DNA from 2 places in the Labrenzia sp. ATLA3 genome. Region 1 is predicted to be linked to the other one. Evidence: predicted binding sites of a transcription regulator. Region 1 holds the regulator's gene; the other holds the start of a gene.
What was found. Region 1 encodes LexA, which represses DNA repair genes until DNA is damaged. Its sites were predicted from a motif close to TGTTCNNNNTGTGTTCNG; they were not measured.
Positions count from the first base shown of each region.

Region 2: the regulator LexA is predicted to act here: its motif matches at 3,900-3,917, upstream of uvrA (excinuclease ABC subunit UvrA).

Region 1 is NZ_JBXUKV010000009.1:207,159-213,398, reverse strand. It holds gene AC2A6O_RS24890 (hormone-sensitive lipase) at 1-544, opposite strand, end outside; gene AC2A6O_RS24885 (acyl-CoA synthetase) at 698-2,278, shown strand; gene AC2A6O_RS24880 (hypothetical protein) at 2,451-3,068, opposite strand; gene lexA (transcriptional repressor LexA) at 3,295-4,005, shown strand; gene AC2A6O_RS24870 (ComEC/Rec2 family competence protein) at 4,010-6,139, opposite strand.
Region 2 is NZ_JBXUKV010000001.1:10,032-16,271, reverse strand. It holds gene AC2A6O_RS00060 (DUF1127 domain-containing protein) at 380-529, opposite strand; gene uvrA (excinuclease ABC subunit UvrA) at 774-3,665, opposite strand; gene AC2A6O_RS00050 (single-stranded DNA-binding protein) at 4,287-4,853, shown strand; gene AC2A6O_RS00045 (hypothetical protein) at 4,914-5,390, opposite strand; gene AC2A6O_RS00040 (L,D-transpeptidase family protein) at 5,830-6,240, shown strand, end outside.

The sequences.
Region 1 (6,240 bases):
TTCTAAGCGGACGGAGGTCGTGTAGCCCGCTAATGGATACAACTCTCTCGATCCGAGCCAGTACGTCCTCTGACAGTCGGGTGTCTTCACAAATCGTCCGCGTAACCAGGTGGCCTCCGGCGGAATGTCCGACAAGCCGGATCGGCCCGGCAACGCGAGCTGCCACCTTCGTGACCGCCGAACTGATCTGCCGTGTCATGTCTGCGATTCGCGCATCCGGAGCCAGCTCATAGGATGGCATGCACACCGTCCAGCCTTTTGCCAGGCAACCACTTGAGAAATGCGACCACGAACTTTTGTCGAATCTCAGCCAGTAGCCGCCATGCACGAAGACGACGAGACCTTTGGATTTTCTCTCAGGCCGAAACACATCGAACCGTTGACGTTCCCCCTCCCCGTAAACGACATCCAGATCCTTTTCGACCCAGCTTTTCCGGAAGGCTTCGGCATCTTGTGCCCAACGCACGATAAAATCGTCTGCACCTGCAATATGAGCAGCATTTGAATAGGCATCATCCCAGTCAGTAATCGTCATCTCGCTCATTCGAAATCCTCTAACAACCATCGAAACCGATTAGTGGCATCCTTGCACGATTTGCCTTCAAAGCGGAACGGCCTGAATGCCGTTCGCAACTTGTCAAACAGACTGTGGTCAACCTAACGTCAGAAAAAGCCAGTAACCGGGAGGCAAACTCAGATGGTGGAGCGCTGTTCCAATCGCGTGTCCAATCTTGCGCATTTTCTGACCAGAAACGCAGCACGATGGCCATCTCGACCGGCGGTTGTTCAGGATGGGACCACCTGGTCCTGGTCGCAGGTCGATTCGCGCGTTTCAGCTCTTGCGACAGGCCTCAAGGCGGAGTTTGGAGTTACCAAGGGTGATAGTCTGCTGGTGCAGGCTGAAAACTCGGTTCAGATGATCGAGATCATGCTGGCAGCTTTCCGTCTCGGGGCCATATGGGTTCCCTGCAACTTCCGACAAGCGCCTGGCGAGACCGCTTATGCAGCAGAAAAAGCAAGGGCGACGGTATTCCTGTGTGACTCAAGTTTCAGTGCCCAGGCCGATGCCGTGCGGAACGCAAGACCCCAGCTAGCAGGGTGTGTGACAATAGGGTCGAGCGATTTTGGCACCAACTACGAGGATCTCGTCTCCCGCCACTTGGGACACGCCTTTGCCAACGAGCGCGTAGACTACGACGATCCGTGCTGGTTGTTCTTCACGTCTGGCTCCACAGGTCGCCCCAAGGCTGTCGTCCTCAGTTACGGGCAAATCGGATTCGTCTGCGTCAACTACATGGCGGATCTGTTGCCAGGAACCACGGAACAGGACGCGTCGCTGGTGATAGCGCCGTTGTCGCACGGCGCTGGGCTTCAACTCATCGCACAGTTTGTGGCCGGTTCCGCACATGTGCTTCTGCCGCGAGGTGGTTTCAATCCAGCCACCGCTTTCGAGCTCATCGAAAAACACAAGATCAGCAATCTTTTCACGGTTCCGACAATCGTCAAACGCCTGGTGGAAGATCCTTCGGTCGACCGGTTCGATCACTCGAGCCTTCGCCACGTCATCTATGCGGGCGCCCCCATGTACCGGGAAGACCAGAAACTGGCGCTCCAAAAACTGGGCAACGTTCTGGTTCAATACTACGGACTTGGCGAGGTCACCGGAAACATAACTGTGTTGCGGCCACAGGATCATTTTCTGGAGGACGGGCCCGAGACACGCAGTGGCACCTGCGGCACGGAGCGCACCGGCATAGAGGTGTCGATCCAGGACGAAGACGGCAATCACCTGCCCCCCAATGAAACGGGTGAAGTCTGCGTTATCGGTGCGGCTGTCTGCGCAGGATATCTGGATGACGTCGAAGCCAACAAAAAATCATTCAGAAATGGCTGGTTCCGAACGGGTGACATCGGCCACATGGATGAACAGCGCTACCTTTTCCTGACCGGCCGTGCTTCGGACATGTATATTTCGGGTGGCTCCAACGTCTATCCGAAGGAAGTCGAGGAAATACTGCTCACACATCCGGAAATCTCCGAAGTCGCAATTCTCGGCATTCCAGACAGACAATGGGGCGAAGTCGGACTTGCCGTTTGTGTCGCAGCCCAGGGCAAAGCCCCCGACCCTCAGGCTTTGACAGACTATCTCAACGGCAAGATCGCACGTTACAAGCTGCCGGCACGCTACCTCTTTATTCCCGCGATGCCGACCAGCGCCTATGGCAAGATCACGAAGAAACTGGTGCGAGAGCATCTGACTGAGATGGGCTTGCTGTAAGACGGCAGCCCCCAAGAAAACTTGCCGATATCCAGCGATCAAGTCCCTTTGCCGAAAACCGGCTGCCACACACCAGATGCCGGGCAGTCCTTTAGAGATAGACCTCACGGATCAACTCCCCGTTCTGGAGGTTCTGGGTCGTTACGCCGAGCGGCATGAGCTGACTTCGGCCCTACTCGATCTTTCCGGTCTGACGCGTGAGGCGTTTGACTTCGTGATGCCTGCCTGCGCGATCAAGGACCGCCACGCGGCCTGGTAAAGCGACACGCATTCCTCCAAGGGTGCCATACTTGAAACAGCTATCGCAATTCTTGGCAGGAAGGACGGCGAGAGGTTCGCCCATGTACACGCCTACTGGCACGAGGAAGGCAGAGAGCTTCTTCATCACCTGTTGCCACACACGCTTTAGATAGCGCGCGCTGGCGTTATCAAGGGGTATGGTCTGCAAGGTGCAGCGTTTGAGGCTTCGCGCGCACCGGAGACCGAAATCACGCTGTTTCGCGTACAGCAAGCCGAGACCCACTCCGGCCCCATCAAGGACAACGACCTCATCACGACGCTGGCTCCATTTGCCGACCTGACAAACAGCATCCGCGAACTTGCTCTCCTGCTGGAGGGTTCGCCCTATGAAGTCCACGGCCTTGGCAGCCTTGCCGGAGCCGTCTTTCGCGAAGCAGATGCCATGACAGGTCTGATTTCCGAAAAACTGCTTTCTCCGTATGCCGGGACAACACCAAATCAGGAGCTCTGTGTTCCCATACGAGCCATCGATCAGAATTGAGGATTGCACGAAGTCATTCTTGCTGCCGGTGGAGCACCAACGCTTGTCACCTGCGAATTAGCGATCAAAAGCCGCTTAACGCATGACGACGCAGCGACATCAGCCACGAATTGAACGCGGCGGCTTGCAGAACGCCAAGAACAGTAAGAGAACATTTACCCTTGCAGAACACAATGAGAACAGGTATCATGTTCTTGATTTGTACCAGATGTTTTCTCGGTCAGGGGACGCCTACATGCTGACGCGCAAGCAGTACGAACTGCTCATGTTCATTCACGAAAGACTGAAAGAAACCGGTGTGCCGCCGTCTTTCGACGAAATGAAGGATGCGCTCGATTTGCGCTCCAAGTCAGGCATTCACCGTCTGATCACCGCACTTGAAGAACGTGGCTTCATCCGGCGCTTGCCCAACCGGGCCAGAGCTATGGAGGTCGTGCGCCTCCCCGATTCCATCGCGCCGGGCCTGGGCGCTCCCCGGCCGAGGGGCAGCTTCTCGCCCGAAGTCATAGAAGGCTCACTGGGCAAACCGGAACCTGCGAAAGTGGCGCCGGAACCCGCTATCGGTGTCACGGAAATTCCAGTCATGGGCAGAATTGCAGCCGGCGTTCCGATCGAGGCCATTCAAACCCACAGCCACTCGATCACCGTGCCTCAGGACCTGCTTGGACGCGGAGAGCATTACGCACTGGATGTGCGCGGCGATTCCATGATCGAAGCCGGCATTCTGGATGGTGACACGGTTCTGATCCGCAAGACCGACAGCGCCGACAGTGGAGATATCGTCGTCGCTCTTGTGGACGATGAGGAGGCAACCTTGAAGCGACTGCGCAAGAAAGGTGCCTCAATCGCGCTGGAAGCAGCGAACCCAGCTTATGAGACACGGATCTTCGGGCCTGGTCGTGTCCGTGTTCAGGGACGCCTCGTTGCCCTGTTTCGGCAATATTGATCCTCTACTCGTCCTCGCGCCCTTTTGCATTTGATGCATGGCCGATTTGACGCAACCCCTCCCTTGCGACCGTTCCTGGCTGATGCCAGGGACGCGGCGGATCTGGGATGGCAAACACCAGCTTTTCGATTTTCAGCTTTCCGTCAGGTGGGTTCTCCCGGGCATCGGAAAGCCTATTGGTATCGGTCTCCTGCCGAGTGGCGCTTCTTGACAACCAGATCGAAACCGCGCCGCGTGCGGAGCGCATTTTCTGGTCAAGAACAAATCCTGAGCCGCACCCCTTCGGAGCGACTAGATCGGTCACGATCAAATCGGCATACCTGCAATCCATCTGAAACGCTTCGAACGTCCTGGGCTGAGCTATCGCTAAATACGGCATAGCCTGTTCCAGCGCCTCTGATCCTTCTCCTGGTCCATATGCTCTGACGACGCAGCCATCATCATCGCATTTTCTTTGTGGCGACTTTATCTTGCGCGATAAAATCGCGTCTTCAGGAACGCCTTCGGACTGGAGCCAGAGGTCGGTCGCAAAGGACCGTCCTCTGGCAGCGTACCTCAAGGATCCGGCATCATCCCGAGCAGCTATACGAGAGCCGCTTGCAGCAATCTGGATGTCCGGAGGCCGGTCAGTGATGACAATCAGCAGCCCGGCGAGCAGTGGCAATCCGGCAAACAGACGCTTCCTTCCAGGCAGCAGCAGGCCGGCAAAAAGCGCCGACAACAGCAGACTTGCAGCCATTCCGTCGAGCCTACCCGATGTGCCACCGTCGGCATCTAGAGCGGCGGTAAAAGAGGCCACCTTCAACAGGAGCGAGACACCGAAAGACATCACTGTCAGAGGGAGCGCAGCCAGTCCGAAGGGCATCAGAACGAAGGCCAGCACCCCCATCGGCATGACAAGCAGCGAAAAGACGGGCATCCCCAGCAGGTTGCCCACGACGCCATAAGGCGCAATTCGACTGAAATGATGAGCTCCGATAATGCCGGTCGCCAATCCTGCAACCAGCGCAGTCACAAGCAGACCGGCAACCCACCTGCCAAGAAAAACGCCTGTCGCCATGCCCCATCCTGACACTTTGTCACCGGTAGATCCGAAGCGCTCTCTGTGTCGCCACAAGTCATAAACAGCAACCAGACAGATCACGGCTGCGAATGACATCTGAAAGCCCGGGAAAAACAGTCGCTCGGGTGCAATCAGGAGGAGCAGGAGGCCTGCCAGTGCCACACTGCGCAAAGTCAGACCGCGCCGACCGAACAGAATTCCGACAAAGACAATGGCAATCATCAGAAAGGATCGCTGTGTGGCGACTGCGCCACCGGAGAGGAGCAGATAGACGACCGCAGCACCAAGAGCTGAAAGTGCTGCCCACTTATGCACGGGCCACCTCAACGTCAAAATCGGAACAAGCGACAAAAGAAGCAACACGGCCCCATAGGTGCCCCCGGCGAAGAGCGCCATATGCAGCCCTGAAATTGCTAGGATGTGAGCGAGCCCGGCCGAACGCAAAACGTCTTCCTGCTGCTCACCGATGCCGCTTCGGTCGCCAACCAGCAAGGCGACGATCAACGCGGTCTCGGGTCCATCAGCAAGACTGGCTTTGATCCGTTCCGCGATATCGCTACGCAGTTTCGCAACAGCGACGCTGGGATGAAGCCAAAGTCCGCGACCTGGAACCTTCATGACCTGAGGTGGCCCGAAACTGAAACCCGTCGCACCTATCTGCTGATAAAACGCCCGGAACGAATAGTCATACCCTCCAGGAAAAACAGGGCCAGGCGGCGGAAAGAGGCGCGCATTGACACGAACGGTTTCCCCAACCTGCACCCCACTGTCAGCGGGAACACGCAAGCGCACCTTGGCCGGAAACTCGAGTTCCCTCGCCGGTTGACCATTCACGGCGGTTACCGCAAGCACGAGCCGACTACCCCGCGCCCCTGTATCCACCTCCTCAACAACGCCGGTCACATCGGCGTTTATCGGTTCAGCAAGGCGCGGCGTTGAAACATAAGCAGTGCGAAGACTGGACGTAGCCAGCCCGGCGAAGAAAGCCAGACAGAGCATGGCTGAAACCGCCACCTTTCCGCGTTGTCCTACGCGCAAGACTGCGACCGCTGCGATAATCGTCACAGACATCAACAGCATCCAGGACGGTTCCTCAGGCAACCAGACGTAAGCGCCAATTCCCGCTGCGAACGCGAAGGCAACCCACAAGAGGCCCTGGGCATCCCAAAGAC
Region 2 (6,240 bases), on a different contig from region 1:
CAGTCGGGAGCGTGAATCCGTTTTTTCACAGGCTGCTTCAAATGATCTGATGCGTGTTTCCTTTCTCGTTGGTCCTGCAGTCATCTGTCAAAGCAGATCAACGCGACTCAACGAGGCAGCGCCACCTGGTTCCAATCCAAGATGGGCATAAGGTGACAAGCTGAAGCTGAACGATCGGGAACTGTCGTTTTTGAAGAATGCCGACTTGCCGAATGATGTGAGGCAGAATCGCTACGCCAGAAAAACGAACGCCCGCCAGCGGGAGGAGGTGCTGGCGGGCGACGTTTCGACGTGACAGGGCTGGGAGGAGGATGCCCTGCGTGTCACACGTCCGTTGGCTGGGAGGAGGATGCCTCGGGACGCGATCTCTTTATTTCATTCAGCCGATCTGACGGCGGGCGACAAACTTGATGTCGCTGCGGCAGATGCCGAGGTCGGCAAGCTCACGGGCCGAAAGGCGGGACAACTCGTCAACCGCACGGCGGTAGCTTACCCAGTTGCTGTACTTTTGGCGCACGGTGTCAAACATCTTCTTATTCCTTATTTATCGAAACGCGTGTGCGTTCCGCGCCGTTGTTGAAACATTATATATTTCACCACGCGAAATAAAAGAAGTGCCATCTCTGCATGTCTGACATGCGTTTGGTGCAATGCAGCAAAGTCTGAGCAACGTGAGCCATGCCGATTCGGATAACATTCGGAACAACAAACGGAAAAGGCCTGTGTGCGGCGCACACAGGCCCATCGTCGCGTAACTAAAGAATGGTTAAGGCTTATTCAGCCGCGTCGTGAGCCCTTTGTGGCCGTCGCTGGAGCAGTTCCTGCAGAAATTGACCCGTGTAGCTTTTGGTCACTTCGGCAACGTCTTCCGGTCGTCCGGTCGCGACAACCGTACCGCCGCCGTCACCACCTTCCGGTCCAAGGTCGATAATCCAGTCGGCCGTCTTGATGACTTCCAGATTGTGCTCGATCACCAGCACCGTGTTTCCCTGATCGACAAGCTCATGCAGCACTTCCAGTAGTTTGGCGACATCATGGAAGTGAAGCCCCGTTGTCGGCTCGTCCAGAATGTACAGCGTACGTCCTGTCGAACGTTTTGAAAGTTCCTTGGCGAGCTTTACCCGTTGCGCTTCACCACCCGAAAGCGTCGTTGCCTGCTGGCCGACCTTGATGTAGCCCAGACCGACACGTGCCAGGGTCTCCATCTTGTCGCGCACTGAAGGAACTGCGGAAAAGAAGACGGCCGCTTCATCTACGGTCATGTCGAGAACGTCGGCAATCGACTTGCCCTTGAACTCCACCTCGAGCGTTTCCCGATTGTAGCGTTTGCCTTTGCACACGTCACAGGTGACGTAGACATCCGGCAGGAAGTGCATCTCGATCTTGATAACGCCGTCGCCCTGACAGGCTTCGCAGCGACCGCCCTTCACGTTGAAGGAGAAACGGCCGGGCTGATAACCTCTGGCCTTCGCCTCCGGCATGCCGGCAAACCATTCACGGATTGGGGTAAAGGCACCGGTGTAGGTCGCCGGGTTGGACCGGGGCGTCCGCCCGATGGGTGACTGGTCGATGTCGATGACCTTGTCGAGAACCTCCAGCCCTTCGATGCGATCATGCGGGGCAGGGTTGTCCCGTGCGCCGTTGAGGCGGCGGGCAGCCGCCTTGTAGAGCGTATCGATCAGGAACGTGGACTTGCCGCCGCCGGAAACGCCGGTAACACAGGTGAAGGTGCCCAGCGGCACGTCGACATCAATATCCTTGAGGTTGTTTCCGCGGGCACCGCGAACGGAAATCTTCCGCTTCTTGTTGATTTTCCGGCGCTCTTCATTGCACGAAACCATCTTTGCTCCCGACAGATACTGGCCTGTCAGCGAGTTTGAATTGGCCATGATTTCGGAAGGTGTGCCCTTGGCGACGATCTCTCCGCCATGGACACCGGCGCCCGGTCCCACATCGACCACGTAATCGGCCGTGATAACCGCATCCTCATCGTGTTCAACGACAATCACCGTGTTGCCGAGATCGCGCAGATGCTTGAGCGTTTCCAGAAGGCGGGCATTGTCGCGTTGATGAAGGCCGATGGAGGGTTCATCCAGCACATAAAGAACACCTGTCAGCCCCGACCCGATCTGCGATGCGAGGCGGATACGTTGGCTCTCACCGCCTGAAAGTGTTCCCGAAGACCGGGACAACGTCAGATACTCGAGACCGACATCGTTCAGGAACTTCAGCCTCTCTCGAATTTCCTTCAGAATGCGGCCGGCGATCTCTGTCTGTTTGTCGTTCAGCTGCGACGGAAGAGCTTCAAACCATTTGCTGGCATCGCGGATGGAATGTTCCGTGATCTGACCGATATGTTTGCCGGCAATCTTTACGGCGAGTGCTTCGGGCTTCAGGCGAAAACCGTTGCAGGCCGGGCAGGCGTGATCCGACTGGAACCTGGAGAGCTCTTCGCGAACCCAGGTGGATTCCGTCTCGCGCCATCGCCGTTCGATATTGCCGATGACACCTTCGAAGGTCTTTTCGGTCCGGTAGCTGCGGACACCATCGTCGTAAACGAACTCGATCTTCGCATTGCCGGTACCGTGCAGGATCGCTTCGCGAACCTCAGACGGAAGATCTTTCCAGGGTGTCGCCATGGACACTTTGAAGTGACTGCAAAGCGCTTCAAGCGTCTGCGCATAATAAGGAGACGTTGACCCGGTCTTGGCCCAGGGCAGCACAGCACCTTCGCGCAAGGACAGTGAGTGGTCGGGCACCACCAGATCATCCTCGAACGCGAGCGTCGTGCCCAGACCGTCGCACGTGGGGCAGGCGCCGAAAGGATTGTTGAACGAGAACAGGCGTGGCTCGATTTCGGAAATTGTGAAACCGGACACGGGGCAGGCGAATTTTTCGGAAAAGATCATCCGTTCCGGATTGCCGTTCTCATCGGTCTTGTCGGCAAATTCGGCGATGGCGATGCCATCTGCGAGTTTCAGCGCGGTTTCCAGAGAATCGGCAAGCCTGCCAGAAATATCGTCCCGAACGACAATTCGGTCCACGACAACATCGATATCGTGTTTGAACTTCTTGTCGAGGGCAGGGGCTTCTGAAATTTCGTGGAAAGTGCCGTCGATCTTGACCCGCTGGAAGCCCTTCTTCATCAGCTCGGCAAGTTCCTTGCGGTATTCTCCCTTGCGGCCGCGTACCATTGGAGCGAGCAGATAAAGGCGCGCGCCTTCTTCCAGTTCCAGGACACGGTCGACCATCTGACTGACAGTCTGGCTTTCGATCGGCAGGCCGGTCGCGGGCGAATATGGTATGCCGACACGCGCAAACAAAAGGCGCATGTAGTCGTAGATCTCCGTAACCGTTCCAACCGTGGAACGCGGGTTACGAGACGTGGTCTTCTGTTCAATGGAAATTGCCGGTGACAGGCCATCGATCTGGTCGACATCCGGCTTCTGCATCATTTCCAGGAACTGACGAGCATAGGCCGAGAGGCTTTCCACGTACCGGCGCTGTCCTTCGGCATAGATGGTGTCGAAGGCCAGTGAAGACTTTCCGGATCCCGACAAGCCGGTCATCACAATCAGCTTGTCGCGAGGCAGGTCCAGGTCGACACCCTTGAGGTTATGTTCCCGCGCGCCACGAATGCTGATGACCCGGGTGGGGTCCGCCATCCAGGTTTCTTCCGACTGCGATCCCTTGGCTGTCTTCATCGTCGTTCTTCCTGACCGCACGCGGCGCCTGATGCCGTTTGATGCTGCGCGTGCGTTAGAGATGTTCCATTAAAGATGATGTCTGTTGCCCCGATATAGCAGTTTCGGGCGGAGCTTCCAGTGAGGCATATCCGATATCTTGGTCAAAGCCGTTTCGGTTTCGATGCCTGATTGAATCGCTTTTACAGAAATGATAAGAACAAAACAAGTACATTGACAGGCGCCGCGTCAGGAAGCGGTTCTGAAAGGGAAGCCAAACCGGGGAAAAGCGTGTGTTCACGTCCGCCCAGACAGCCCGGAGGCGCCCGGAGTGACAACGGAGCAAATTGTAACGAACTGCAATTCATGGTGGTATCGTTCAGAGGTGCTCGAATTTTGGGCGCATGAAACAGGCCGCTGATTGGATGCTGCCTTGTGGAAAATGGGTGAAGGCAGGCGAAAATAGCGGCGAAGCTGTTGGCGTACCGTTAGGGTTCTGGTTTCTAGCAGCGAAGCTTGCAGCGCGGGCTGATTGCCGGAACGTGCCGGAGAAGCACGTGGAAATCGGCAGTCACTTCAGCGAAAAACAAACAGGAGTGCAGTATGGCGGGCAGCGTCAACAAAGTAATTTTGGTCGGCAATCTGGGAGCAGACCCGGAAATCCGCCGCACGCAGGATGGCCGCCCGATCGCCAATCTCCGGATTGCGACGTCGGAAACCTGGCGTGATCGCAACACCGGCGAACGCCGTGAAAAAACGGAATGGCACCGTGTGGTGATCTTCAACGATGGCTTGTGCAAGGTCGCCGAGCAGTACCTGCGCAAAGGCTCGAAGGTCTATCTCGAAGGTCAGCTTCAGACCCGCAAATGGCAGGATCAGTCCGGTCAGGACCGGTACTCAACTGAAGTCGTGCTGCAGGGCTTCAACTCCAACCTGACCATGCTTGATGGCCGCGGCGAAGGTGGCGGTGCCTCCGGCGGTCTTCCCGATTACGGCAATGACTCTCAAGGCGGCGGTGGCAGCGGCGGCGGCTTTGGCGGTGGTGGTTCCGGTTCCGGCTCCGGCGGGAATTTTGGCGGCGGCTACGGCGGCGGTTCCAGCGGCGGTGGCGGTTATGGTGGCCCGTCCGGTGGCGGCAGTGGCCCGATGGACGACGAAATTCCGTTCTGATCCAGTCCGATTTCTCCATGTGCGGCCCTGACATTAGGGCCGCGCACCATGGAATGTTGATCAGCCACCTACGTCGGGATCGTAAGGTGTGCTTGGATCGTCAACACCGTCATAATATTCCTTCGCAGTACCCAGGCCGCAATGATAGACGGCCTCTTCGGCGCGCGTGTCGCCACCTGTGATCGGCGCACCGTTGTGATGTGCGAACTCGTGGATAATGGTCGCCAGCACCATCCACCTGCCCATACTGAAGGCTCTGTCGCCAACCGCGATCTCACCAGTGGCGGCATGTATTTCCCCGTGCAGCGGCGATATCGTCGGGCCGTAGTTCACCCAAATCGTGCTGTCGTTGATCATGTCCGTGAGGCTGCGCCCTTTGGGCAGCGTGCGGAAATAGGCATTACAGGAGGGATTGTTCTTGACCATTTTGAACAATTTGTTTCGAGCCCACTTCAGCTTTGAATACTGGGATGAATCGAAACGGCTGTATTTCCAGACGGGTGACGAATGATCACCGACATTGAATTGAAACGGCATGTTGCTCTCCGGCTTTTCTCACTTAATCGTGAAGCCGTGATACGTCTTTGAAGTGACGGGTGAAGTGACACCGGTCACTTTGAAACGCTTTTGGAAATTACAGCGTTTCCGCATGAAGAGAGTGCGCGAAAGCCAATCCGGTCGCATCCGGTACGAGGCATAATCGTCACACTCGGCCGATATCAAAACCTGTGCATGACGACGTCCCTTAACCATCTGATGAACCCTGTTATAGTATCAATCGGGTTACAGATGCGGTTCCAGGGAGTCGAAGGGTGTGCTCCGGTCACATTGAAGCTGCAATGTCCGCATAATGCGCATCGAACCGATGTCGGGAGCGCATATGACGGAACGCCGTCGGCCCTGACAGGGAATGAAAATACCTGGAAGACTTGGCAAGGCGTCGGGTTCTAACAGACTAAAAAAACGGGTTTAAACAATGCGAGCGAATGAAATGGCACTGGGCGAAGGTTCCAGGAAAAACCGGACACGCTCTGTGCTTGGCGCCTCCCTCAGGGCCGGCCTGATGGCGACGGTCCTTTTTTCCGGGGTTAATCTTGCGACCGTGGAAACAGCGTCTGCGCAAGGTCTGTTCCAGCGCCTGTTCAATCCTGAAGCGCACCGGCGCCAGCAGGAACGGGAACAACAGCAGCAACAGAAGGACCTGCGCAAGAAGGCAGCCAAGGCCAGGGTCTCAGCGCCGCGGTACCTGAATTACACGCCCGATAAATGGAAAACGGTCTCTCTGGCCGAACTGTCAGAGATGAAGACGGCGGAAGTAAAGCCGACCGTGCAATCTGCTGACATTCCGGAAGCGCCGGCTGTCGAGAACGATAGCGTGCCTCAGGCT